Regions from separate parts of the Blautia sp. AF32-4BH genome, predicted to be linked through region 1. Evidence: predicted binding sites of a transcription regulator. Region 1 holds the regulator's gene; the other holds the start of a gene.
The links. Region 1 encodes Rex, which represses fermentation and respiration genes when NADH is low (regulators of the CRP and FNR family bind a similar motif). Its sites were predicted from a motif close to ATTGTTAANTANTTAACAAT; they were not measured.
Positions count from the first base shown of each region.

Region 2: the regulator Rex is predicted to act here: its motif matches at 890-909, upstream of pckA (phosphoenolpyruvate carboxykinase (ATP)).

Region 1 covers NZ_QTVL01000001.1:389,941-402,074, reverse strand. Annotated here, with positions in the region: gene DWZ44_RS01915 (NAD(P)H-hydrate dehydratase) at 25-1,533, opposite strand; gene DWZ44_RS01910 (redox-sensing transcriptional repressor Rex) at 1,623-2,279, opposite strand; gene DWZ44_RS01905 (ABC-F family ATP-binding cassette domain-containing protein) at 2,434-4,359, shown strand; gene DWZ44_RS01900 (NADP-dependent isocitrate dehydrogenase) at 4,458-5,660, opposite strand; gene DWZ44_RS01895 (S8 family peptidase) at 5,826-6,671, opposite strand; gene DWZ44_RS01890 (MATE family efflux transporter) at 6,760-8,100, opposite strand; gene DWZ44_RS01885 (MATE family efflux transporter) at 8,385-9,752, opposite strand; gene DWZ44_RS01880 (LysR family transcriptional regulator) at 9,876-10,763, shown strand; gene DWZ44_RS01875 (GNAT family N-acetyltransferase) at 10,732-11,226, opposite strand; gene DWZ44_RS01870 (M28 family metallopeptidase) at 11,305-12,134, opposite strand, start outside.
Region 2 covers NZ_QTVL01000012.1:86,258-98,391, reverse strand. Annotated here, with positions in the region: gene DWZ44_RS13950 (MATE family efflux transporter) at 1-866, opposite strand, end outside; gene pckA (phosphoenolpyruvate carboxykinase (ATP)) at 1,181-2,785, shown strand; gene DWZ44_RS13935 (AAA family ATPase) at 3,026-4,516, opposite strand; gene DWZ44_RS13930 (DMT family transporter) at 4,818-5,744, opposite strand; gene DWZ44_RS13925 (ABC transporter substrate-binding protein) at 6,060-7,988, shown strand; gene DWZ44_RS13920 (ABC transporter permease) at 8,088-9,092, shown strand; gene DWZ44_RS13915 (ABC transporter permease) at 9,108-10,361, shown strand; gene DWZ44_RS13910 (ABC transporter ATP-binding protein) at 10,372-11,379, shown strand; gene DWZ44_RS13905 (ABC transporter ATP-binding protein) at 11,372-12,134, shown strand, end outside.

The DNA.
Region 1 (12,134 bases):
ACCCGTGATTCTGATCTGCTTTGCTCAGATTGACTGCAATCCTCTGATAATCTCGGATGCTGTTACATAGGAAGCACTGCTTTTTTCTTCCGCAGCCTCTCCCGCCTTTCCATGCGCATATGCCGCCAGTGCCGCTGTTTTGGCAAGGCTGATTTTTTTCTCGTTTTTTTCACACTGACGTTTTGCTGCAAAGGCGCCTGTGATTCCCGCGAGCACATCGCCGCTTCCCGCCGTCGCAAGCGCACTGCTTCCGCTTGTGTTTATGTAATACTGCTCACGCCCTTCCTCTGCTGTCACGGTTACGGAATCCTTTCGTACACAGCAGGCCTGGTATTTTTCGGCTGCCCTTCCGGCGCTTCCTGCCGGGTCACGCTGGCATTCTGCAATGGTCATGTGCAGCAGCCGTGCAAGCTCTCCTACATGAGGCGTTAAAATTTTTTCTGCCCGGCAGCCCGAAAGAATCTCTGCATCTTCTGCAATCAGGTTCAGCGCATCTGCATCCAGAACAAGAGGAACTTCTGTGTGCTGCACCGTAAAAACGAGCAGTTCTTTTGCCGTCCGGCTTTTGGAAAGTCCCGGTCCCGCAACAACAGCGTCCGCCCAGGCGAGATCCTGCAGCAGGGCTTCTTCCGGAAGCGGCTCATCCTCCTTCCAGAAATCCGCCATTGCTTCCGGCAGGGCACAGAAAAGCGGCGTACGGTTTCTTTCCTCTGTCACAACCTTTACCATGCCGGCACCGGATGCAAGGACTGCCCTGGCACACAAAACAGCGGCTCCGCACATGGCACCGGAACCGGCAAGTACCAGCACCTTTCCGAAGGTTCCCTTATTTCCCATCGGCGTGCGGGTAAGAAACCGGTCCAGATCTTCTTTTTCCACTGAACCGTACCAGGGCGTCTCCTCTTCTCCTGCATCAAAGCCGATTCCGATATCACGGACCAGGACCTCTCCGGCATATCGTTTTCCGGGATCAAAGAGAAGCCCTGGCTTTGCACAGGCAAATGTCACCGTGGCTCTGGCTTTCACCGCCGCATCAAGGACCTCTCCGGTATCCGTGTGGATCCCCGAAGGGATGTCCACGGCAAGAACAGGAACACCGCTTGCGCAGATTGCTTCCACTACCCTCCGGTACTCCCCTGCCAGCGGACGGGATACGCCAATTCCAAAGATGGCATCTATGATAACAGTATATTCCCGGAAATCCGGATTCTTAACCTCACGGACCCCATAATTTTCCGCAATTTTCTTCTGTGCTCTCATGCCTTCACTGTATTTTTCCGGATTTCCAAGACAGAACAGTTCCGCATCCACCCCTTTCGTCTTTAAAATCCGTGCAATTGCCGCACCGTCCCCTCCATTATTTCCGGGACCGCACACAGCAAGGACTTTTCCTGTATCCCATGTTCCATTTTGAAGCTCCTCCACGCAGGACAGCGCTGCGCGCTCCATCAGTACCAGGGACGGTATCCCCATGGTTTCGATCGTATTGCGGTCTGCCTGCTTCATCTGTGCTGCTGTAAGAATCCGTTTCATCGCTTTTCCTCCTTTTCCTGCCTTATCCGGAAAGTGAACAGAAAAAGTCTCCGGTTTCCCGAAGACTCTCCTGCTTTTGTTTTGGTTTCTTAATTGTTCTTTGGATGCTCCGCCTCATATCTGGTCAGATTGTAGGAGAGACGCATCAGACTTTCGGAAAGATGGACGTTCTCGACGATCACATCTTTCGGAAGTTTTAAGTTTAGATCGGTATGTGCAAAATTCCAGATTGCTTTTACACCGTTGTCCACGAGAATCTCTGCCATCTCTACCGCTTTTGCTTTTGGCAGTGTCAAAGCCGCAATCTCTACATGGTGTTCCTTGATAAATTCCGGAAGCTCGTCCGCCATGCGGATTTCAATTCCGCGCACGGAGATTCCTTTTAATACCGGGTTGACGTCAAAAATACCGACCGTTTTGAATCCGCTTCTTTCAAAGGCCGCATAATTAGCAAGCGCCTGTCCCAGATTTCCGGCTCCGACAAAAATCATATTGTGGACTCTGTCCAGACCTAAAATTTTTCCAATCTCGCTGTACAGATACCGCACGTTATAACCATACCCCTGCTGGCCGAAGCCGCCGAAATTATTTAAATCCTGGCGAATCTGGGAAGCTGTCACTTTCATCCGCTCGCTCAGCTCACCGGAAGAGATCCGTTCTACTCCGTCCTCCAGCAATTCGCCCAGGTAACGATAATATCTAGGAAGTCTTTTGATAACTGCCCGCGAAATTCCTTTTTCTTCCAAGATAAATTCCTCCTTATTTACACCTGCATATATTCATATTATATATGGTTGATAGAAAATTGTCAAAGATTTCTTGAAATTTTGTGTATTACTCTCTATAATAAGGATGGTGTATTATGTCAAAATACAGAAATATGTTATCTGGAGGAACCACATGATTCTTGCATGTCAGAATATCTCGAAAGCATTCGGGACAACGGAAATTATCAAAAATGCATCTTTTCATATAGAAGAACGCGAAAAAGCCGCACTGGTCGGCATCAACGGCGCCGGAAAATCGACGCTGTTAAAAATCATCATCGGCGAAATGAGGGCCGATGAGGGAGAGGTCATCCTCTCCAAAGGAAAGACGATGGGCTATCTCGCCCAGCATCAGGATCTGACCGGACACCTTTCCATTTACCAGGAAGTGCTGACCGCGAAACAGAATCTGATCGATATGGAGGAACGCCTCCGTCAGATGGAAAGTGATATGAATACAAAATCCGGTACAGAGCTGGATGAACTTCTTTCCACCTACACCCGCCTCTCCCATACCTTTGAACTGGAAAACGGATACGCGTACCGCAGTGAAGTCGTCGGTGTTTTAAAAGGTCTTGGCTTTTCCGAGAGCGATTTTGAAAAACAGGTGGACTCCCTCTCCGGCGGTCAGAAGACCCGCGTGGCACTTGGTAAACTGCTGCTCACCAAACCGGACATCATTCTGCTCGACGAGCCGACCAACCACCTCGATATGGACTCGATCTCCTGGCTCGAAACGTATCTTTTAAATTACAGCGGAGCCGTCCTGATCGTCTCCCATGACCGTTACTTTCTCGACCGCGTTGTCACAAAAGTCGTTGAAGTGGACAATAAAAAAGTAACAACTTTTGAGGGAAACTATACCGCCTACAGTCAGAAAAAAGCAATGCTCCGTGAAGCCGCTTACCATGCCTGGGTCAACCAGCAGCAGGAAATCCACCATCAGGAAGAAGTCATTGCAAAGCTGAAATCTTTCAACCGCGAGAAATCCATCAAACGCGCCGAGAGCCGTGAAAAAATGCTGGACAAAATGGATGTGCTGGAAAAGCCGACCGAAGTACGCTCCGATATGCGGATCCGTCTGGAACCGCGCATCACAAGCGGAAACGATGTGCTGACCGTCGAGCACCTCTCCAAAGCCTTCCCGGGACAGACGCTTTTCCAGGATCTGAATTTCGAAATCAAGCGCGGCGAGCGCGTGGCAATCATCGGAAACAACGGAACGGGAAAAACGACGATCTTAAAGATCTTAAACGAAGTCATCCGCCCGGATGTCGGCTCTTTTACACTTGGAAGCCGTGTACAGATCGGTTACTACGATCAGGAGCATCAGGTGCTCCACATGGAAAAGACCATTTTCCAGGAGATTTCCGACGCGTATCCATATCTGACAAACACCGAAATCCGAAATGTGCTGGCCGCCTTCCTGTTTACAAACGACGATGTCTTCCAACCGATTCATACCTTGAGCGGCGGTGAGCGCGGACGAATTTCCCTTGCCAAGCTGATGCTCTCGAACGCCAACTTCCTGATCCTCGACGAGCCGACCAACCACCTCGATATCGTATCAAAGGAGATTCTGGAAAACGCGCTGAAGGATTACACTGGAACGGTACTGTACGTTTCCCACGACCGTTACTTTATCAATCAGACTGCAACCCGGATTCTGGAGCTGACGGGACAAACACTCGTCAACTATATCGGAAATTACGATTACTATCTGGAGAAAAAAGAAGAGCTGACCCGCATCTATGCTCCTGCTGCCGATGCCGCCGCTCCGGAAGAAACAGCGGCTCCTTCCGAAGCCTCCTCCACAAAGCTGGACTGGAAAGCGCAGAAAGAAGAACAGGCACGTCTCCGCAAGAAAGAAAACGAGCTGAAAAAGACGGAGAAACGAATTGAAGAGCTTGAGACACGCGATTCGGAAATTGATGAGGAAATGTCGAAACCGGAAGTCGCAACGAATGTGGCAGAGTGTGTGAAATTAAGCAAAGAGAAAGCAGAGATTGCCGCGGAACTCGAAGAGCTGTATGAAAAATGGGAAGAGCTTGCCGAATAGGCCTGGTTTTCCCCGGAAAATTCAAAACAGAAAAAGCCGGTCCGGCGCATCCCTTTTTGCGGGAATGCCGGATCGGCTTTCTTTTTTGCTTCGTTTAATTATTTCTCCAGCTCCTCGCGGATGGCCAGGATGAAATCACGGCTGTTTAATACGGTCGGATTTTCCATGGTGGTGATCAGCGCAAGGTCTTTTGTCATTTTTCCGCTCTCGATCGTTGCGATCGTTGCTTTTTCCAGACGGTCTGCAAATGCGGAAAGTTCTGCGTTTCCATCCATTTCCCCGCGTTTTCTGAGTGCGCCGGTCCATGCAAAAATGGTGGCCACGGAGTTGGTGGATGTCTCCTCACCTTTTAAGTGACGGTAATAGTGGCGCTGTACGGTTCCGTGCGCAGCCTCGTACTCGTAATATCCGTGCGGGGATACGAGAACAGAAGTCATCATCGCAAGGGAACCGAAGGCGGAGGATACCATGTCGCTCATGACATCGCCGTCGTAGTTCTTGCAGGCCCAGATAAAGCCGCCCTCTGCTTTCATGATGCGGGCAACGGCGTCATCGATCAGAGTGTAGAAGTAGGTAATGCCTGCTTCTGCAAATTTCTCTTTGTACTCTGCATCGAAGATCTCCTGGAAGATATCCTTGAAGCGGTGATCATACTTCTTGGAAATCGTATCCTTGCTTGCAAACCACAGATCCTGTTTCGTGGACAGTGCGTACTCGAAACAGCTTCTCGCGAAGCTTTCTATGGAGTTATCCAGATTGTGCATGCCCTGAATGACACCGGCGCCGGTGAAGTTGTGGATCAGCTCTCTTGTCTCGGTGCCGTCCTCAGCCGTATAAACCAGCTCTGCTTTTCCCGGTCCCGGAATGCGCATTTCTGCATTTTTATAGACATCTCCGTATGCATGACGGGCAATCGTGATCGGTTTTTTCCAGTTGCGCACGCACGGCTCGATGCCTTTTACGACAATCGGGGTACGGAAAACGGTTCCGTCGAGCATGGCACGGATCGTTCCGTTCGGGCTCTTCCACATTTCTTTCAGATTGTACTCGGTCATACGCGCTGCATTCGGCGTAATGGTGGCACATTTGACTGCTACACCGTATTTCTTGGTAGCGTTTGCGGAATCTACGGTTACCTGATCGTTCGTCTCGTTTCTGTGTTCCAGTCCCAGATCGTAATATTCCGTTTTCAGGTCAATAAACGGGAGAAGCAGCTCATCTTTGATCATTTTCCAGAGAATTCTGGTCATCTCATCTCCATCCATCTCTACCAGAGGAGTGGTCATCTGAATTTTTTCCATAGTAGGCCTCCTTTTTCTATTCCCGTTTATTGTATAAAGTATCCTATAGCTTGTCAAGTCAAAATTCGCCTGATTTTTTGGCATTTTCCCATAAATTCACACAATTTTTGCAGGATGAGAGGTGTTTTCCTTCATTTTTCTTTTTTTATGCTGCCGCACAGTGTCTCACAGAAGAGACAGAAAACGGTCTGTTTGAAGCATCCCATGCCCCTGACGGTTGCGCGGAAGGCCAAGGTCTCTCGCCGATTCGCAAAGCAGCATTTTCGCCTGGACATTTGTAAGATCCGGAACCCGTTCAAGTGCCAAAGCCACGGCTCCGGACACCCGCGGTGCCGCCATCGAGGTGCCGCTCTTCACCACATATTCCTTCCTGCTTCTTCCAGGCGCGCAGGAAATGAGACGTTTTCCAGGCGCGACAAGATCCGGTTTGCAGACGCAGTCCCGTGTCGGGCCGCATCCGGAGATTCCTCTTCTTGGCTCCAGCAGATCGCCCGCTCCCACGGTGATCACTTTTCTGCTGCTCCCCGGCGCCGTAATACTGCCCGGAGCGGGCCCCAGATTTCCGGCCGCTGTCACAACAGTGATCCCGTCATCCCAGGCGCGCTCCACCGCCTGTACTAGCAGATCATCCACCGTTTTTTCCTGCTCTGTTGTTCCCACTGAAATATTTAAAATGCGGATATTAAGTCTTATTCGCTCTTTGCACACCCAGTCAATCGCCGCGAGGATATCCTGCTTTCTTCCATTTCCCCTTCGGTCCAGAATCTTCACTACGACAAACCGGCATCCCGGTGCCGCACCCTGGTATTTTCCGCCGGACGCTCTTCCACTTCCGCCAAGGATACCACAGACATGCGTTCCGTGTCCATTGTCATCGTAAGGCGTCTCCCGCCCGTACACAAGATCCCGGAAGGCTACAATCCGGCCGTCAAAATCCATATGGGGAAAAATCCCTGTATCCAGCACGGCGGCTGTAATTCCTTTTCCTGTCAGATTTTCCTGCTCTTTCATCCATAAGCCCCTGTGTATTCTTATCTTATGGTATGCAAAAAAGGCTGCCTTTCGCAAAGAACAGCCTTTTTGTTTTTCTTTTCTATACTTAAAACTGAATCTGCTTTTCCCCTTTCCGTTTCCAGAGAGCTGCTGCAAGCGGGATGCCGCAGAGCTCAGCCAGGACAAAGGCGCCCCATATCAGATTCAGGTTTCCAGATCCTTTGAGAAGAAATGCAAACACCAGCGGCAGAATCGCCTGGCGTGTCATGGATATGTACATACTTTCTTTTCCAAGGGAAAGTCCCTGCAACGCCGCCTGATAGATCAGGCCTGGAATCGAAAGCAGATAGGCCACTGCCAGAATGCGGAGCGCCGGAACTCCGATGCGCATCAGATTGTCCGAGGCATCAAAAAGTTTCAGTACAACGCCAGGACAGAATTCCAGCACGGCAAAAAAGATAAGAAACAGTCCGCCGCCGTAAAGAATGCCGTACCGGATCGACTGACGGATTCTTTCTTTTTGCTTTGCGCCGTAATTGTACGCTACAATCGGAATCAGACCGTTTGTGATACCGTGAACACCGACGGTTGTAATATTCTGAATCTTTGTGCACACACCAAAAGCAGCAACTGCCGTCGAAGAAAAGGTAATAATAATCGCATTCATCGCCATGTTGACAACCGAGGTCAGAATCTGTACCAGCGTGGACGGAAAACCGACTTTTATGATCTCACGCACACTCACCCAGTCCGGTTTCAGCGTAAAGGCAAACGGGATTTCCGGGTTCCACTTTTTATTAATCATCATTCCGGCAAGACAGCCCACAAACTGGCCGATGACGGTTGCCAGCGCAGCTCCGGCCGTCTCCATCCGCGGAAGGCCGAACCAGCCGAAAATAAAGATCGGATCGAGAATCAGATTTGTCAGCGATGCGGCGGAAAGTGTAAAAATAAAAAGGTGCGCTTTTCCGCTTGCCATAACAAACCGGTCAAAGACCCACTGTCCCATCTGGCCGAGAGACGCGATCATACAGATACTTAAGTATTGGATGCCATACGCTGCGATGGCTTCATTGCCGCCGGACTGACTTTCAAAATAGATCCGGGCAAATGCGATACATAAAATACTGTTTAAAATCCACGAGCAGAATGCAAGAAAAAGCGCGGCGCTCGCTGCATCTTTTACCTTTTTCTGATTCTTTTCTCCAAGTGCCCGGGAAATGACGGCGTTCAGGCCGACCGCATTTCCAAGACCGAGCGATGATACAATGAGCTGCATCGGAGCCGCCAGGGAAATTGCCGTCAGTGCATCCTCAGAAACCCGCGCAACGAACACGGAATCTACGAAGTTGTAAAGCGAATTAATCAGAAGTGACAGCATCAGCGGCAGCGCCATGGAAATCACCAGACGGCTGACCGGGATCGTTCCCATTTTGTTTTCTTCCATAAAAACCCTCTCCTGTTCTTTTGTTTTTTCTGTTTCCAGTGTAGCGTGAATTTCCGGAAAGATCAAATACTTATCTTCGATACAACAAAATAGTTTTTAGCTATACTTTATAATTTTTTCACCTGCAGAAACTGCCACCGGCAGCTCTCTTCGAATGCAGCGCAGCGAAAAAGGGGAATCTAACCCTTTTTATCGTATGTATCGCAACAAAAACAGAAAGATATCTGCCGAAACGGTTTCGGTAAATATCTTCCTGTACTTTTTCCAAAAACTTTTCAAAACTATTACTTCTGCTGCTCCATTCGCTTCAATTCCGGCAGAACCAGAATCAGCATGGTGATAAAGCAGAGACTTCCGCCGATTACGTTTGATACCGGTTCGGCAAGGAATACACCGTCCGTTCCCATGTGGAGTACGTACGGCATCAGATAGGTGAGCGGTACAACAATGAAGACTTTTCGGAGCAGGGAGAAAAAGATCGCCTGTTTCTTTTTATTCAGAGATTTGAATACGGTCTGTCCAATGTACTGCAGATCCATGAAAATGAATGCTGCAAAGTACTGCTTCAGAGCCGGAACCGCATCTGCGGTCAGTACCGCATCCGAACTGAAAATACCGATCAGCGCATGCGGCGCCAGAACAATCACGCTCCACATCACTGCGGTATAGCCGAGGATCATCGCACTCATGACACACATCGCCTTGCGCACGCGGGCCGGACGGCGTGCACCGTAATTATAGCTCAAAATTGGAGAAGTTCCCTCATTCATTGCATAGATCGGTGTCTCGACGAGCTGACGCACGCTCGATACGATCGTCATAACAGAGATGTAAATATCACCGCCGGTCACAGAAAGTACATTGTTGCAGCAGATCGTGACAAGGCTGTTGGTCAGCTGCATGATAAATCCGGCGGTACCGAGACTGACAATATTTTTCGCATAGCCTGCACACTCAGAAATTTCATCTTTCCGCACAAAGCGCACTTTCAGTTCCGATTTCCGGGTCAGGAAATACAGAACGAACACTGCGGAAAGTGTCTGGGAAATCACAGTTGCAATCGCAGCCCCCTGCACACCAAAGCCAAACACAAAGATAAACAGCGGGTCAAGCAGCAGGTTTGCGACCGCTCCGATCGTGACGGAAAGCATGCCAACGGTCGAGTAGCCCTGCGCGTTGATGAACGGGTTCATGCCGGTTGCCACCATTGACGGCAAAGTTCCGATCAGATAAATCATCATATAAGGATACGCGTATACCATCGCATCTGCCGATGCACCGAACAGTGACAGCAGTGGACGGGCAAACAAAAAGCCGATCACCATCAGTATGACAGCACAGACACATACCATGGAATACGACGTATTCATAATACGTTCCGCCTTTTTTTGATCATTCTTTCCACGCTCAATCGAAAACAGCGGAGCGCCGCCGCTTCCAAACAAGTTGCTGAATGCTGTGATGATAACGATCAGCGGAAAGCACAGACCGACTGCACCGAGTGCCGCCGTTCCTACCTCCGGGATCCGCGCGATGTAGACGCGGTCTACAATATTGTACAGCAGACTCAAAATCTGAGCAACCAGCATTGGGAGCGCTGCCCCGAGGATGTTTCCGGTTACGGTTCCATGTTCGAAATCAATTCGTTTCATTTGTTCCCTCATTCCCTTCTTTTTCACTTGCTTTTCAGTATAGCATGGCGTATTCTATATGTAAATTATTGTTTTTATATTGATATTAAATAATTTTTATATAGTTTTTTCAGGAGGATTTTTATGGAACTTCGACAACTCGAATACTTCCGCGCCATCGTGGACGCGGGAACCATCAGCGGGGCGGCACGGGTGCTGCATATGACACAGCCGCCGTTAAGTTATCAGATCAAAATGCTGGAGGAAGAGCTTCAGGTGCCTCTTCTCATCCGCGGCACAAAGAAAATCACTCTGACCGAGGCAGGAAAAACACTGTATGAACAGGCAGGAACGCTTCTGATGTTTGCGGATCTCACCAGGCGCGAAGTCGTAAAATCCAGTCAGTCTGCGACACTCCACATCGGCATGACGCCATCCACCGTTTCACTGCTCGCCGACTATCTCCTGCGATTTTCCCGGAAATACCCGCACATCCATTTCGATGTCCACGAGGGTTCTACCTTTGCTTTAAAAGACCAGCTCGAAAATCACATGGTGGATCTCACCACGCTCCGTACGCCAATCGTTTTAAATGGCTGTGAGACGAAGACCCTTTTAAAAGAGAGCATCACCGCCATGGCACTCCCTTCTCACCCGCTTTTTGCCGGGCGTGAAACCCTTTCGCTTACAGAACTTGCCGAGCAGCCGCTGATTCTGTCGAACCGCTACCGGAAATACATGCTCTCCGCTTTCGAGCAGGCAGGTCTGTTCTGCGATATCTATCTCACCTGCGAGGACGCCCGCACGGCAATGACAATGGCAGAAAAAGGCCTTGGCATCGCTCTTCTGCCGGCCTCCATGCTGAATCTTACCCATAAATTAAAGGCCTGCACCATCACAGATGCAGACCTTACAACCGAAATCCTGCTTGCCTGGCGCAAGGGGCGCCTTCCGTCTGAACTTCGGGCTTTTCTGGAATTGTGGGATAAAAATGACTCCCTCAATAATCAAATTCATGTTCCCCAACCGTAATCGTCTGCGTCAGTTTTTCATTCAGATACGGTTTACGGATCTCAATTAGATTCAGAACGGTGTAACCACGCTTTCTCAAAAATTCAATCATCCTGTGGTTATTGGGATGGACATAGTTGTAAACCGTATCGTTTCCATAAGAAGCTGCAATTTCTTCTGCCTTGCCATGCAGTGCGGCAGCAACTCCCTGCCGGCGGTACTCTTCTCTGACAAAGATGGATTCCACCCACACCACCTCGCTCTCAATACGACAGACAACATAACCTGCGTATTCGCCATGCACCGTGGCGGCAAACACTGGAAATCCTGCTAAAAGGTATTCCTTCATTTCTTCCCGTCCGTCTTCCACGTTCGGTTTTGATGCAATTCCTTTATAGGAACGCAGTTCTACTCGAAACAGCGCAACCATTTCTGCAAGGGCATCGTTTACCTGCCTGATTTCTACCAGTTCTATTTTTTTCATGGTTTCTCTCTCCTGCCACTGTCGTTCTTTTTCCTATTTGCAATTCGTCTCGCTGCTCATATCCGTGATCGAAGTATATCAGGCTTCTTTTCTCTTGCGAAACAAATATTCATCCAATTGTTTCCGAATCGTTTCCGGTATTTCTCTTGCCACCGGGCAGACCGCTGCGTTTGCGAATCTTCCGGTAAATACTGTCAGGAAATCAATATCTTTTTGCAGCTGCTCCATCGACATCACATCTTTGACATCGTAGCGGCAGTGAATCGGGGCGACATTTCCGTTGGCAATACGCGCAAACGAAACAGCCGGAACCCCATGATCGGCAAATGGTGTGGAATCACTGGAATAGACGCCGTTTTCTGCCGCAATTGGAAATCCAACTTCTGCAGCCATATAGCTGATGTAATGGGTAAGCTTTTCTTCTGCCGATACACAGGCGATAAATTTTCCCATATACGTTCCGATCATGTCCAGATTGATGTTCAGTACTGTTTGTCTCAGTTCTTTTTCATGATCTCTGACATACGCTTTCGATCCTAAAAGTCCTCTTTCTTCGCTTCCGCAGAATACAAACCGAAGACCATAATTCAGCTCTTTCCCTTTCATCTGCTCCATGATTCCAAGAAGCCCTGCGCATCCGCTCATGTTGTCATATGCACCATGCGAAAGCGATGTCGTATCATAATGCGCGCTTAAAACGATCCATTCTTCTCTTTTTCCCGGCAATTCTGCAATCACATTATGGGATTCTCCATCGTATTCCTTCTGCCGGATTTCCAGACGGATCTGTTTTACTTTATTTTTCACAAGTTCTACTGCCTGTGCGGAGTGAATCATAGCGCAGAGCACTTTCTTTTCCTCTCCGACAACGGCTTCCCGAAGATCTCTCTGATCAATGTCTGTATGTG
Region 2 (12,134 bases), on a different contig from region 1:
AAATCCTGCACCGGCAGATAGGCAAAGGTATCAATTTTCACCGCGGCCGCAAATGCCGCCATGACCGCCGGACCGAAGCTGTTGACGAGCCCCTGTACCATCAGAATGCCGAAATTCATGACCGACTGCTGAATGCAGGTCATCGAAGAAAGATTCAGAATCTCTTTTAAAATGGAATGGCTGAAACGCCATTCTTTTTTTGACGGCAGCCACATGCGGCAGCGGAGCAGCACATAGAGCAGAATACCGACGGCGGACACATACTGCGCAAGAACCGTAGCGAGCGCCGCGCCTGCGATGCCGAACGGCAGTACAGCGACAAAGAGCAGATCCAGTGCAATGTTCAGCACAGCAGAGACAGCGAGAAAAATCAGCGGCACAGAAGAGTTTCCGAGCGCGCGCAGCATACAGGAAAAGAAATTGTATACGGATGTTGCAATAAGGCCGGCAAAGATAATCAGAAGATACGTCCGCATGCCGGGACGGACTTCATCCGGGACGCGAAGAAACGTAAGGATCGGCTCGATGCCTGCATAAACAGCGAGATTCAGCACGAGCGTAACGGCAAGGATCAGCAGAAACGCGTGGAGAATCGAAAGTTTTAAAGAAGAAAGATCTTTTCGTCCCTGATAAATCGAAAAGAGCGCACCGGCGCCCATCGACAGGCCGAGAAAAATGGAAGTCAGAAACGTCATCAGCGTATAGGAGGAGCCGACGGCGGCGAGCGCATTGCTTCCGAGAACGCGTCCGACGATCAGGGTGTCGGCAATGTTGTAAAACTGCTGCAACAGATTTCCTGCGATCATCGGCAGGGCAAACAGGATAAGAGAGCGGGAGATTTTCCCGCGGGTCAGATCGTAATACATAAAGAAACTTCTTTCCGAACATAATTATTAATATTATAACATAAAAAATCAAAAAATGTCAATTTGCAGGATGAAGTGTACAAAAATGCAATTGTCAGAAAACTTCGAAAAATCGAAGTTTATAAAATTTTTACAGATTTTGGGACACGTTCTGTAAAAAAACGGAAGATTTTCAGTTGATTTTTTTGGCCTTTTATGTATAATTAGAGTAGAAGAGGTCGGCTGGTCCGGTTTCTTCTAAAGGATACCTTCAAATTTCTGCATTTTGCAGAATGAAGCAGTATTACTATCAAAGGAAAGAGGTTAATTACAAGATGGCACAGATCGATTTAACAAAGTATGGCATCACCGGTACCACAGAAATTGTGTACAACCCTTCTTATGAGCAGTTATTTGAGGAAGAGACAAAACCAGAGCTGGAAGGCTATGAAAAAGGCCGGGAGACAGAGCTTGGTGCAGTTAACGTTATGACCGGTATCTATACAGGCCGTTCACCGAAAGACAAATACATCGTTGTGGACGAGAATTCGAAAGATACTGTATGGTGGACTTCTGATGAGTACAAAAACGATAACCATCCGGCAACCCAGGAAGCATGGGCAGCAGTAAAAGAGATCGCCAAAAAAGAGCTCTCCAACAAAAGACTGTTCGTTGTAGATGCATTCTGCGGTGCAAATAAAGATACCCGTATGGCTATCCGCTTCATCGTTGAGGTAGCTTGGCAGGCACATTTCGTAACTAACATGTTCATCAAACCTACAGCAGAAGAGCTTGAGAACTTCGAGCCGGATTTCGTTGTATACAACGCATCCAAAGCAAAAGTTGAGAACTACAAAGAGTTGGGTCTGAACTCTGAGACAGCAGTAGTATTCAACATCACAAGCCGTGAGCAGGTTATCGTCAACACATGGTACGGCGGAGAGATGAAGAAAGGTATGTTCTCCATGATGAACTACTATCTGCCGCTGAAGGGCATCGCTTCCATGCACTGCTCTGCAAACACAGACCTGAACGGTGAGAACACCGCAATTTTCTTTGGACTTTCCGGAACAGGAAAAACAACACTTTCCACAGACCCGAAACGTCTTCTGATCGGTGATGACGAGCACGGCTGGGACGACAACGGAGTATTCAACTTCGAGGGCGGCTGCTATGCAAAAGTTATCAACCTGGACAAAGAGTCTGAGCCGGATATCTACAACGCAATCAGACGTGACGCTCTGCTTGAGAACGTTACTGTTGATGCAGAAGGCAAAATTGACTTCAATGATAAGAGCGTAACCGAGAATACTCGTGTATCTTATCCGATCAACCACATTGAGAACATCGTTCGCCCGATTTCTTCTGCACCGGCAGCTAAGAATGTTATCTTCCTGTCCGCAGATGCATTCGGCGTACTTCCGCCAGTATCTGTTCTGACACCAGAGCAGACTCAGTACTACTTCCTGTCCGGATTTACTGCAAAACTTGCAGGAACCGAGCGCGGAATTACCGAGCCGACTCCTACCTTCTCTGCATGCTTCGGCCAGGCATTCCTGGAACTGCACCCAACCAAATATGCAGAAGAGCTTGTTAAGAAAATGGAGAAGAGCGGAGCAAAAGCATACCTGGTTAACACAGGCTGGAACGGAACCGGAAAACGTATCTCCATCCGTGATACCCGTGGAATCATCGATGCAATCTTAAGCGGTGCTATCAACGAAGCTCCGACGAAGACTATTCCGTACTTCAACTTCGAAGTTCCGACTGAACTTCCGGGCGTTGATCCGGCTATCCTGGATCCTCGCGATACCTATGCTGATGCTTCCGAGTGGGAGACCAAAGCACTGGATCTGGCTGAAAGATTCATCAAGAACTTTGCAAAATACGAAGGAAACGCTGCTGGTAAAGCACTTGTTTCCGCTGGTCCGCAGAAATAAATTTTCTGAATTGACCGAAAGGAAGCCCCTGACATGAAAGTGTCAGGGGCTTTCTTTTATGAAAATATCTGGAGAAATAAAATAGTTCCCGGCCCGAAAGTACAGACTGAGGGGACAGGAAACTATTTTACAGCACACTCCAAAATAATGCAAAAAATTTCAGCACCACAGAGCGTGAATTGTTGCGTCACTGGTTTTCGCCGTACCCTGATACGCCTTCAAAATAGAAAATAAGGCAGATCAGCAGGACAAGAGCAGTTCACGTACCATTTCTGCATCAAAGGTAACAGAGGAAACATGGTTGACTTCTATCTGATATAACGCATTTGCTGCGATATGCTCAGCAGCCTGCTCAAGATCACGAATACCGCTTGTGTTTTCGTGGCAGGAGATTACGGCATCGAGTCCTTCCGGTGTCAGAATGCATTCATTTTCTTTCATACCGATGCGTTTTAATACCTTTGGAAGTGCATAGCGGGAGAAAATGATTTTCTTTTCTTCCGGTGTGTAGTCCGGAATTTCAATCACAGCGAAGCGGGACATCAGCGGAGCACTGATCTGGTTCTTGTCGTTTGCGGTTGCAATCGGGTATACACCGACGGTCGGGATCATACATTCGATATAGTTATCGGTAAAACCAAGATTATCAAGAAGGGTCAGCAGAACATCTGCCGGGTTTCCGTTTCCTTTGCCGGAGGCAGCCTTGTCGAGCTCATTGATGATAAAGACGAGGTTGGATTCACCAGCCATGGAAAAAGCATCCATGATGATTCCCGGTTTTGCGTTTGCGTAGATGCGGGAACTTCCGGTCAGCTGTTCCGGGTCATTAATCGAACTCATATCGAGTGTTGTCCACGGTAATTTTAAGATACGCGCAACGGCATAAGCAATCTGTGATTTTCCAGTTCCGGCAGGACCGATCAACAACAGACCATAGGCCGGCAGCGTATGAGTCCTGTTAATCTGAATGATAGTTTCGATAATTCTCTGCTTCACGCGTTCCATGCCGTACAGTTCTTCATCAAGGATCCGGCGTGCTTCTACCGGATCAATGGCTTCAAAATAATTGCTTTTCCACTGGATATTCATCATCATGGAAAGAGCGCGCTGTGCGTGACGCCGCTCCTCCGGAGAAACCTCGTGGGATCGGGCAACAGCGAGATTTCGACGCGCCCAAAGGCGGATATTATCCGGCAGCGTTCTTCCGGCACAGTTCATAAAATCAGTAATGGATTGGATGCTGGTGAGTTTCATGCTGTCACCGGTTTCTTCCTGGTCTTCATCTTCGATTTCTTCCTCCGGTGCATTGCTGGCGAGGAGACGTTCAATCATAAACTGTAAAAATCCATCCTCAGCCGAAAGCTTTGCGCCGCCACCGAAAGCGATCTCGCGGATTTTGTAAACTGCATAACCGTCGGATGTTTGTGTACCGGAAAGGCGGACATTGATATGGTTTTCACCGAGCCATTTTAAAAGGCTGACAAAACGGGCATCGATCTGAAGAATGTCGGCAATGAAGGATTCTTCTTCATCTTTAAATTCAAACGAGGTCCGTTTGGATGGGTTTGTGAAAATACCGCAGGGATGATGCGGGAAAGCCTTCTCTTTTGTATCCAGAATTAGGATCGGCTGATCCGGAGAAGTAAACGGTGCGTTTGTGCGGAAAACAGTATACGTACATTCGGAAACTTTTGCTTTTTCCGGGGAATTGCTGAAATCAAAAACGGGCATGACAGAACCTCCTAATAAAATAAGTGCTTATTGGTACAATAAAAACAGTGTAGCACGAATTAAAAAATCCTGCAATCAATATACAGAATTTTGTATTTTTATGCTATAAAAATGTTAGGCAAGCGGATGTTCGCAATGGAAGCCAGAGACTTGCTTGATTCGGTTAAATTTTCGAATGGCGTAAAAAAGCCCTCCGGACAGGATCACCTGCGGCGGAGGGGAATTGTGTCATCAAAGCAAGCTGCCGTAAGAAAGAAGCTCGCAAAACAGGAATCTTTCTTACACCAAAACAGGAATGACATCAGGAAACAGCGTTGGTTTTGTGAAAGTCCGGAAGCTGTACCAGCACGATCGCTGCAAACATCAGAATACAGCCGGAGAGCTCGCGAGCGGAGAGAGCCTGATGAAGGAGAATCCAACCGGCAAGAACAGAAAAAACGGATTCCAGGCTCATCAGCAGAGAAGCCATGGTAGGATTTAATCCTTTCTGCCCGATGATCTGCAGGGTATAGCCAATACCTGAAGAGAGAATTCCGGCATAGAGAATCGGCATCCAGGCGTGCAGAAGATCGGAGAAGTTTACGGTTTCAAAGAGAACCATACAGACAGCGGACAGGATCGAACAGGTAAAAAACTGAATGCAGGACATTTTGATGCCGCTGACAAGCGGAGAAAAATGATCAATAACCAGAATATGTACGGTAAATCCGAGCGCGCAGGCAAGCACAAGAAAATCTCCCTTCTGCAAAGAGAAGGAGCCGTCTGTCATACAGAGCAGATAGAGACCAGCGACGGCAATAAGAACTGCGAGCCAGACCTTCGGCTGTACACGCTTTCGGAGAAAAAAACCGCAGACCGGAACAAGTACGATGTAAAGTGCGGTGATAAAACCGGCCTTTCCGACGGTTGTGTACTGGATGCCGATCTGCTGCAGAGTTGAGGCGACAAACAGTGCGATGCCGCAGAGAATACCGCCCGCCCAGAGCGTTTTTGGCTGTGTGCCATTTTCTGACGAAGCATCCGGCGGCAGGGTTCGCTTTTTACGCGAGGAGAAAAAGACAATCAGCGGAAGAAGCGTAAGTCCGCCGAGCAGGTTTCGTGCCGCGTTGAACGTAAAAGGTCCGACATAATCCATACCGGTCTGCTGTGCGACAAAGGCAGAACCCCAGATCGCAGCGGTCAGAAGCAGAAGCGCTGACTGTCGGTACTTATGAGAAACAGTATTCATAATAGAAAAAACCTCCTGAAATTGATACGATATTCATCATAGCACAAAGAGATGGAAAAAGCGAACGGAAAAATGTCGGAAAAGACGGAAAAATAGCACAAATAATCATAATGACGAAATAGTGCAGATGTTGCGAAAACGGATATGTGAAAAATGAGCAGAACAAAGGGAGTTAAAAAGAGTAAAATGAGCAATTTAACCAACATAAAACAAAAAAAGAACACCAAAAACAAAAAATAGACACTGTTTTTCTAACAGTCTTTGTGTATAATGAATTCATCAAGCAAGAACGAAAACCTTAAGGAGGTAAAAAGTATGAAAAAGCGTAACATGAAAGTCCTTGCACTGTTAATGACAGTGACAATGGCAGGAACGATGCTTGCCGGATGTGGAGACAGCGGAAGCACAAGCACTAGTTCAAGCGGAGGAGCAACAGCATCCTCCAGCGGAACAGCAGATGCATCAAGCGATACCACAGCAGCATCTTCCAGCACAGCAGATGCTTCCAGCGAAGATACCACAGGTTCAGATGATGTGGTAGGCGAGCTTCCAAGAAATGAAACTCTTTACTTCGCAGGACAGCAGTGGGGTACCGTCAATGATTACAACCCAATGTCCGCAAACTCAAACAATGCAATGGTTATAGCACAGGGCGATGCTTCACGTGTACTTGTTTATGAAACTCTTTATATGTGGAATCCATTGGATGCAAAAATGTATCCGTTGCTTGCAGACGGAGATCCAGTGTGGAACGACAATCGTACCGAGATCACAGTGAAAATCAAAGCTGACGCAAAATGGAATGACGGCACACCGGTTACTGCAAAAGATGTAGCAGCTACCTATCATGCACATGTAGATTACAATTCTTCTACCGGCGCTGAAATGAAGAGCTACATTGCAGATGTTGTTGCACAGGATGACAGTACCGTAGTCTTCAAACTGACAACCGATGACTCCGGCGAAGCAGTTAACCCGGTTCTTGCGGAAAGATATCTTCCAATGCTTTATATCATGCAGGAAAACTATCTGAAGACCGTAGCTGACAGAAACAACAACGATGCTGAAGCAATTAAAATGGATAAGATGGACGATCTGGTAACTTCCGGACCGTACAAAAAATACTTTGACAATGACCAGAACGTAGTTCTGATCCGCGATGATAATTATTGGGGACAGGCAGATTCCATGTGGGGTAAGCTTCCGGTTCCGAAATATATTTCTCACCCGATCTTTAAAGATAACGCAGCAGCTACCACCGCATTCCAGAATGGTGATATTGATGTGGCACAGATATTCATCACAGACCTTCAGAAATTGTGGTTAGAGCAGGATCTTCCGATTTCTACCTATGTTGATGAAGCACCGTATCAGCTGTGTATGACAATGCCTACCCTGTTCTTTAATACAGAAGTAGAAGGACTGGATCAGGTAGCTGTTCGTAAGGCAATCGCTATGGCAGTTGACTACGATCAGGTTATTTCTTCAGCAATGTCCGGACAGTCTCCTACCTTCGCAGATGTTCCGCGTTCTGTCATGAACCCGACCGATGCTGAGCAGGCTATGGTGGATCAGGATGCCTTAAAAGAGTATCAGTGGTCCAATGCCGATGTAGAAGGTGCTAAGAAGCTTCTGGACGATGCCGGAATCGTAGACACCGACGGAGACGGAATCCGTGAGTACAACGGAAAGAACCTTTCCTATAAGGCTGAGTGCCCGACAGGATGGTCTGACTGGAATGCAACCCTTGAAATCGTAGCAGCAGCAGGAAAGAATATTGGTATCAACATTGAGACCTACTTCCCGGAAGCAGCAAACTACAGCACGGATTACAGTACCGGAAACTTCGAAATCACCATGCAGTCCGGCCCTGGTACATCGGTTGCCAACCCGTACATGAGATGCCGTTTCTTCATGAGCTCTGATTACAACGATCTTGAGGTTAACTTCAGTGGTAACTTCGGTCATTATCAGAACGACCGTGTAGATGAAATCCTTGCAGCAATTCCTCATGAGACCGATGATGCAAAACTGAAAGATTACTATACAGAACTTTCCAAGATTATGCTGGAAGATTGCCCGTGTGTACCGCTGATGTACAGACCGCAGGTATTCCACGAAGTAAACGAGTCCGTATGGACCAACTATCCGCAGAAAGACGATGGAACCAATGTTCCTCCGATGGACTGCACCGATGGTTATGGCGTAGCAGCACTGTACAATCTGGAACTGATTGACGGCTGATTTGCCAAACAGAAAGAAAGCACACACTGAATTGTAACAGAGGCGGCCGGAGCCGGGGTGCTCCGGCCGCTTTTACAAAATCAGAAGGAGGGTTCCTCTATGAAAGGAATGAAAAAGTATTATACGCAGAAGATCATGTGGTATCTTTTGACGTTAGTCTTTGCAGTGCTGCTGAACTTCATTCTTCCGCGTCTGATGCCGGGCGATCCGGTTTCAACTATTGCGTCCAAATCGGTAGAAGGTATGACCGATGCGACTGCAATTCAGAAAGTATATGAAGACTATGCAGCAAAATTTGGTATTAACAAACCAATGTATGTCCAGTTTTTTACCTGGGTAAAAAATGCACTTCGCGGTGATTTCGGCGTTTCTTTCAGCCAGTATCCGCGTACCGTATCCGATATTATTTCCAGTTCGGTTCTGTGGACCATATGTTTACAGCTTCCGGCCATTATTGTTGGATGGATTCTTGGTAACCTGCTTGGTGCAATTGCAGCTTATATGAAAGGTGTTTTCGACAAGGCAATCCTTCCGGCATTCCTGTTTATCAGTAACGTACCTGCCTTTGGTATGGCAACCGTACTTTTGTTCATTTTCTCACTGAAATTACATATTGCACCTGCAGCAGGCGGCTATGCGAGCAGTATGATTCCGCATATGAGCCTTGCTTTTATGAAATCTGTGCTTTCACATTACCAGTTGCCATTCTGGTCTATCGTAATCATCACGATCGGCGGCCAGGCGATTGGTATGCGTTCAATGTCAATTTATGAATTGAATGCCGACTATGTAAAATACAGTCGTTTCCTTGGTATCAAGGATCATACGATTGTGAAATATGTGTTCCGTAACGCAATGCTTCCGCAGATCACCGGTCTCGCAATGTCCCTTGGTACCATGATCGGCGGCAACCTGGTAGCTGAGATGGTATTCAGTTACCCGGGACTTGGAACAACGATGCTCTCAGCAGTTACCGGCCAGGATTATCCGCTGCTTTCTGCCTGTACGTTAATCATTACCATCATGGTTCTGCTGGCCAACCTGCTTGTTGAACTTCTGTATGCAGTCATTGACCCACGTGTCAAAGCATCCCAGCAGGATTAGAAAGGAGAATACGCTATGAAAAATACAATCAAACAGATTTTTCATTCAGGAAAATTCGTGACAGGATTTGTAATCTTCTTGGCAATTCTCCTGACCATTATCATCTATCCGTTTGTTGTGGCAAAAGATCCGCTGGCAATGATCGGAAACGGAAACTTTTTCAAACCGGGTACCTATCTTTCGATTCAGGACACCGTAAATTCCGGCAAAACGTATAAGATGAATGTTGATGCAACCGCATCCATCGTTGAAAGCAAACTGACAATGGACAACCGTTCTATGATGGCAGAATGGCTGGAAAAATACGGCGGTGTAGATGCCAGTGAAATCGATGTTACCGATGCAGAAGGTCTGATTGCGCTTTGGGAGGAAAAATATGACCCAAATGCAGAACAGAAAGGCCTTATCGCAGCAAAAAAGAAAAAATATCAGCGTCTCGACAACGAAATCGACGGTATTTTAGAGGATGTTCCAACCATTATTGCCGAGAAAAATGAAGAGACCGGTGAGCTGGAAGAGGTTCAGAGCATCGACAGCAAGCAGTATATCAATGAAAAAGATGTCATTAACCGTCAGACCTTTGTGCTTGGTACGGATAACTTTGGCCGTGATGTTTTGACTGAGCTGATCTCTGCAACAGGTTCATCCCTGAAAATTGGTCTGGTTGCGGGAATCATTGCAACCGTGATCGGACTGTTCCTCGGACTTCTTGCAGGTTACCTTGGAGGTTTTGTGGACAACCTGATTCTGTTCTTTACCAACTTGTTCACCGTTATCCCATCCTTCGTTCTTTTGATCCTCATCTCCTACAGCGTAGGTGAGTCTCAGAGGGGAATCATGATGGTGGCACTCCTGATCGGAATTACCGCATGGCCGTGGACAACACGTTCCGTACGTTCCCAGGTTATTTCTCTTCGAAACCGTGACCATGTAAACCTTTCCAAACTGTCCGGCCACAGCATGCTGCGAATTGTCCTTACCGACATCCTTCCGTACGTTGCATCCTACGTTGTTATGGCCTTCATTCTCCAGATTTCCTCCGGAATTCTGGCAGAGGCACAGCTTTCTATGATCGGACTTGGACCGGCAACCACAAAGACCGCAACACTTGGTCTTATGATGCAATGGGCAACCCAGTACAATGCACACTTAAACGGTGCATGGTGGGCATATTTCCCGGTCATTCTTGTAATCGCACTTATTTCATTCTCTCTTAACCTGATGAACACCGGTCTTGACCAGGTATTCAACCCGCAGTTAAGAGACTAAGGAGGCAGCTATGGGAAAAGTAATGCTGGAAGTAAACAATCTGAAAACGAAATATGTGACTCGTTTTCATGAAGATGTATACGCCGTAGACGGAGTCTCCCTGAAGATTGAGGAGGGAAAATCCCTCGGTGTAGCAGGTGAGTCCGGCTGTGGTAAATCGACGCTGGCGCTGTCCCTGATGGGCTATTATTTCGCACCGCTTCACTACATCAGCGGCGATATTATCGTAGATGGAAGAAAAATTTCCGGAATGAAACCAGACGATGTCCGGAAAAATATTCTGGGCAATGAGATCGCCTACATTCCGCAGGCAGCAATGAATGCTCTGAACCCGACACAGAAAATCATCCGATTTGTAGAAGACGTTATTCATGCGCATGATCCGAAAATGCCGAAAAAGGATATTTATGATCTGGCAAAAGAACGTTTTCAGATCTTAGGCCTGCCGGCGGAGGTACTGCAGAAGCATGCGGTTGAGCTTTCCGGAGGTATGAAACAGAGAACCGTTATCGCAATTTCGACCATTCTTTCTCCGAAGGTACTGATCGCCGATGAGCCGTCATCCGCGCTGGATGTAACTTCCCAGAAAATGGTTATTAAAATGATGCGTGATCTGATGGAAAAAGGATTTATCAAATCCATGATCTTCATCACACACGAGCTGCCGCTTCTTTACAACGTAACCGATGATATTATGGTTATGTATGCTGGACAGATTGTAGAAAAAGGTACCGCAAAAGAAATGGTATTCGATCCGCTGCATCCATATTCCAAAGGTCTGATGGGATCGATCATCGTTCCGGAGGAAGGTGTAAGAGAACAGAAGCTGACTGCAATTCCGGGAACTCCGCCAAACCTGAAGCATCCGCCGGAGGGCTGCCGTTTCGCAGACCGCTGTCCTTATGCACAGCCAACCTGCCGCGGTATGAAACCAGAGGTCATCGAACTGCCGAACGGAAGAGAGTACCGCTGCCTGATGTCTGAGAGAAAGATTCGGGAGGTGTATGCAAATGCGTGATGGTAAAGAATTAAAACCATGCCTCTCCGGAAGAGGCGTAACGAAAGTGTTTGGCTTTGGCGATGCAAAAACGGTCGCTGTAGACCATGTTGATTTCGATTTTCATGAAGGTGAATTTGTTTCTATCGTAGGAGAATCCGGATCCGGAAAAACAACCCTTTCGAAGATGTTGCTCGGGCTGATCAGCGTAACGGAAGGCGAAATTGATTTCCAGGGTAAACCAAGAGACATCTCGAACGGAAAGAAGAAAAAAGAGTACTGGAAGGGAATTCAGGCGATTTTCCAGGATCCGTTCGCTTCCTACAATATGTTCAAACGTGTAGATTCTGTTCTGCTGGATTGCATTAATATGCGCGGTGACAAAAATCTGCCGAAAGAAGAAAAAGAACGTCTGATGACAGAGGCCTGCAGCTTTGTAAACTTAAAATACGCAGAACTGACAAACAAATATCCATTTGAGCTGTCAGGAGGCCAGATGCAGCGACTGATGATTGCACGTATTTTCCTTCTGAAACCAAAGATTCTGCTTGCCGATGAGCCGACGTCTATGATTGATGCCTGCTCACGTGCAACGATCCTTGATATGCTGCTGAAGCTGCGTGATGAGATCAATATGACGATTATCTTCATCACCCACGATATTGGTCTTGCTTACTATGTATCCGATAATGTTTATATTATGGAGCATGGAAAATTTGTGGAATCGGGACCGGCAGAAGAAGTAATTCTTCACCCGACAGCAGCGTATACCAAAC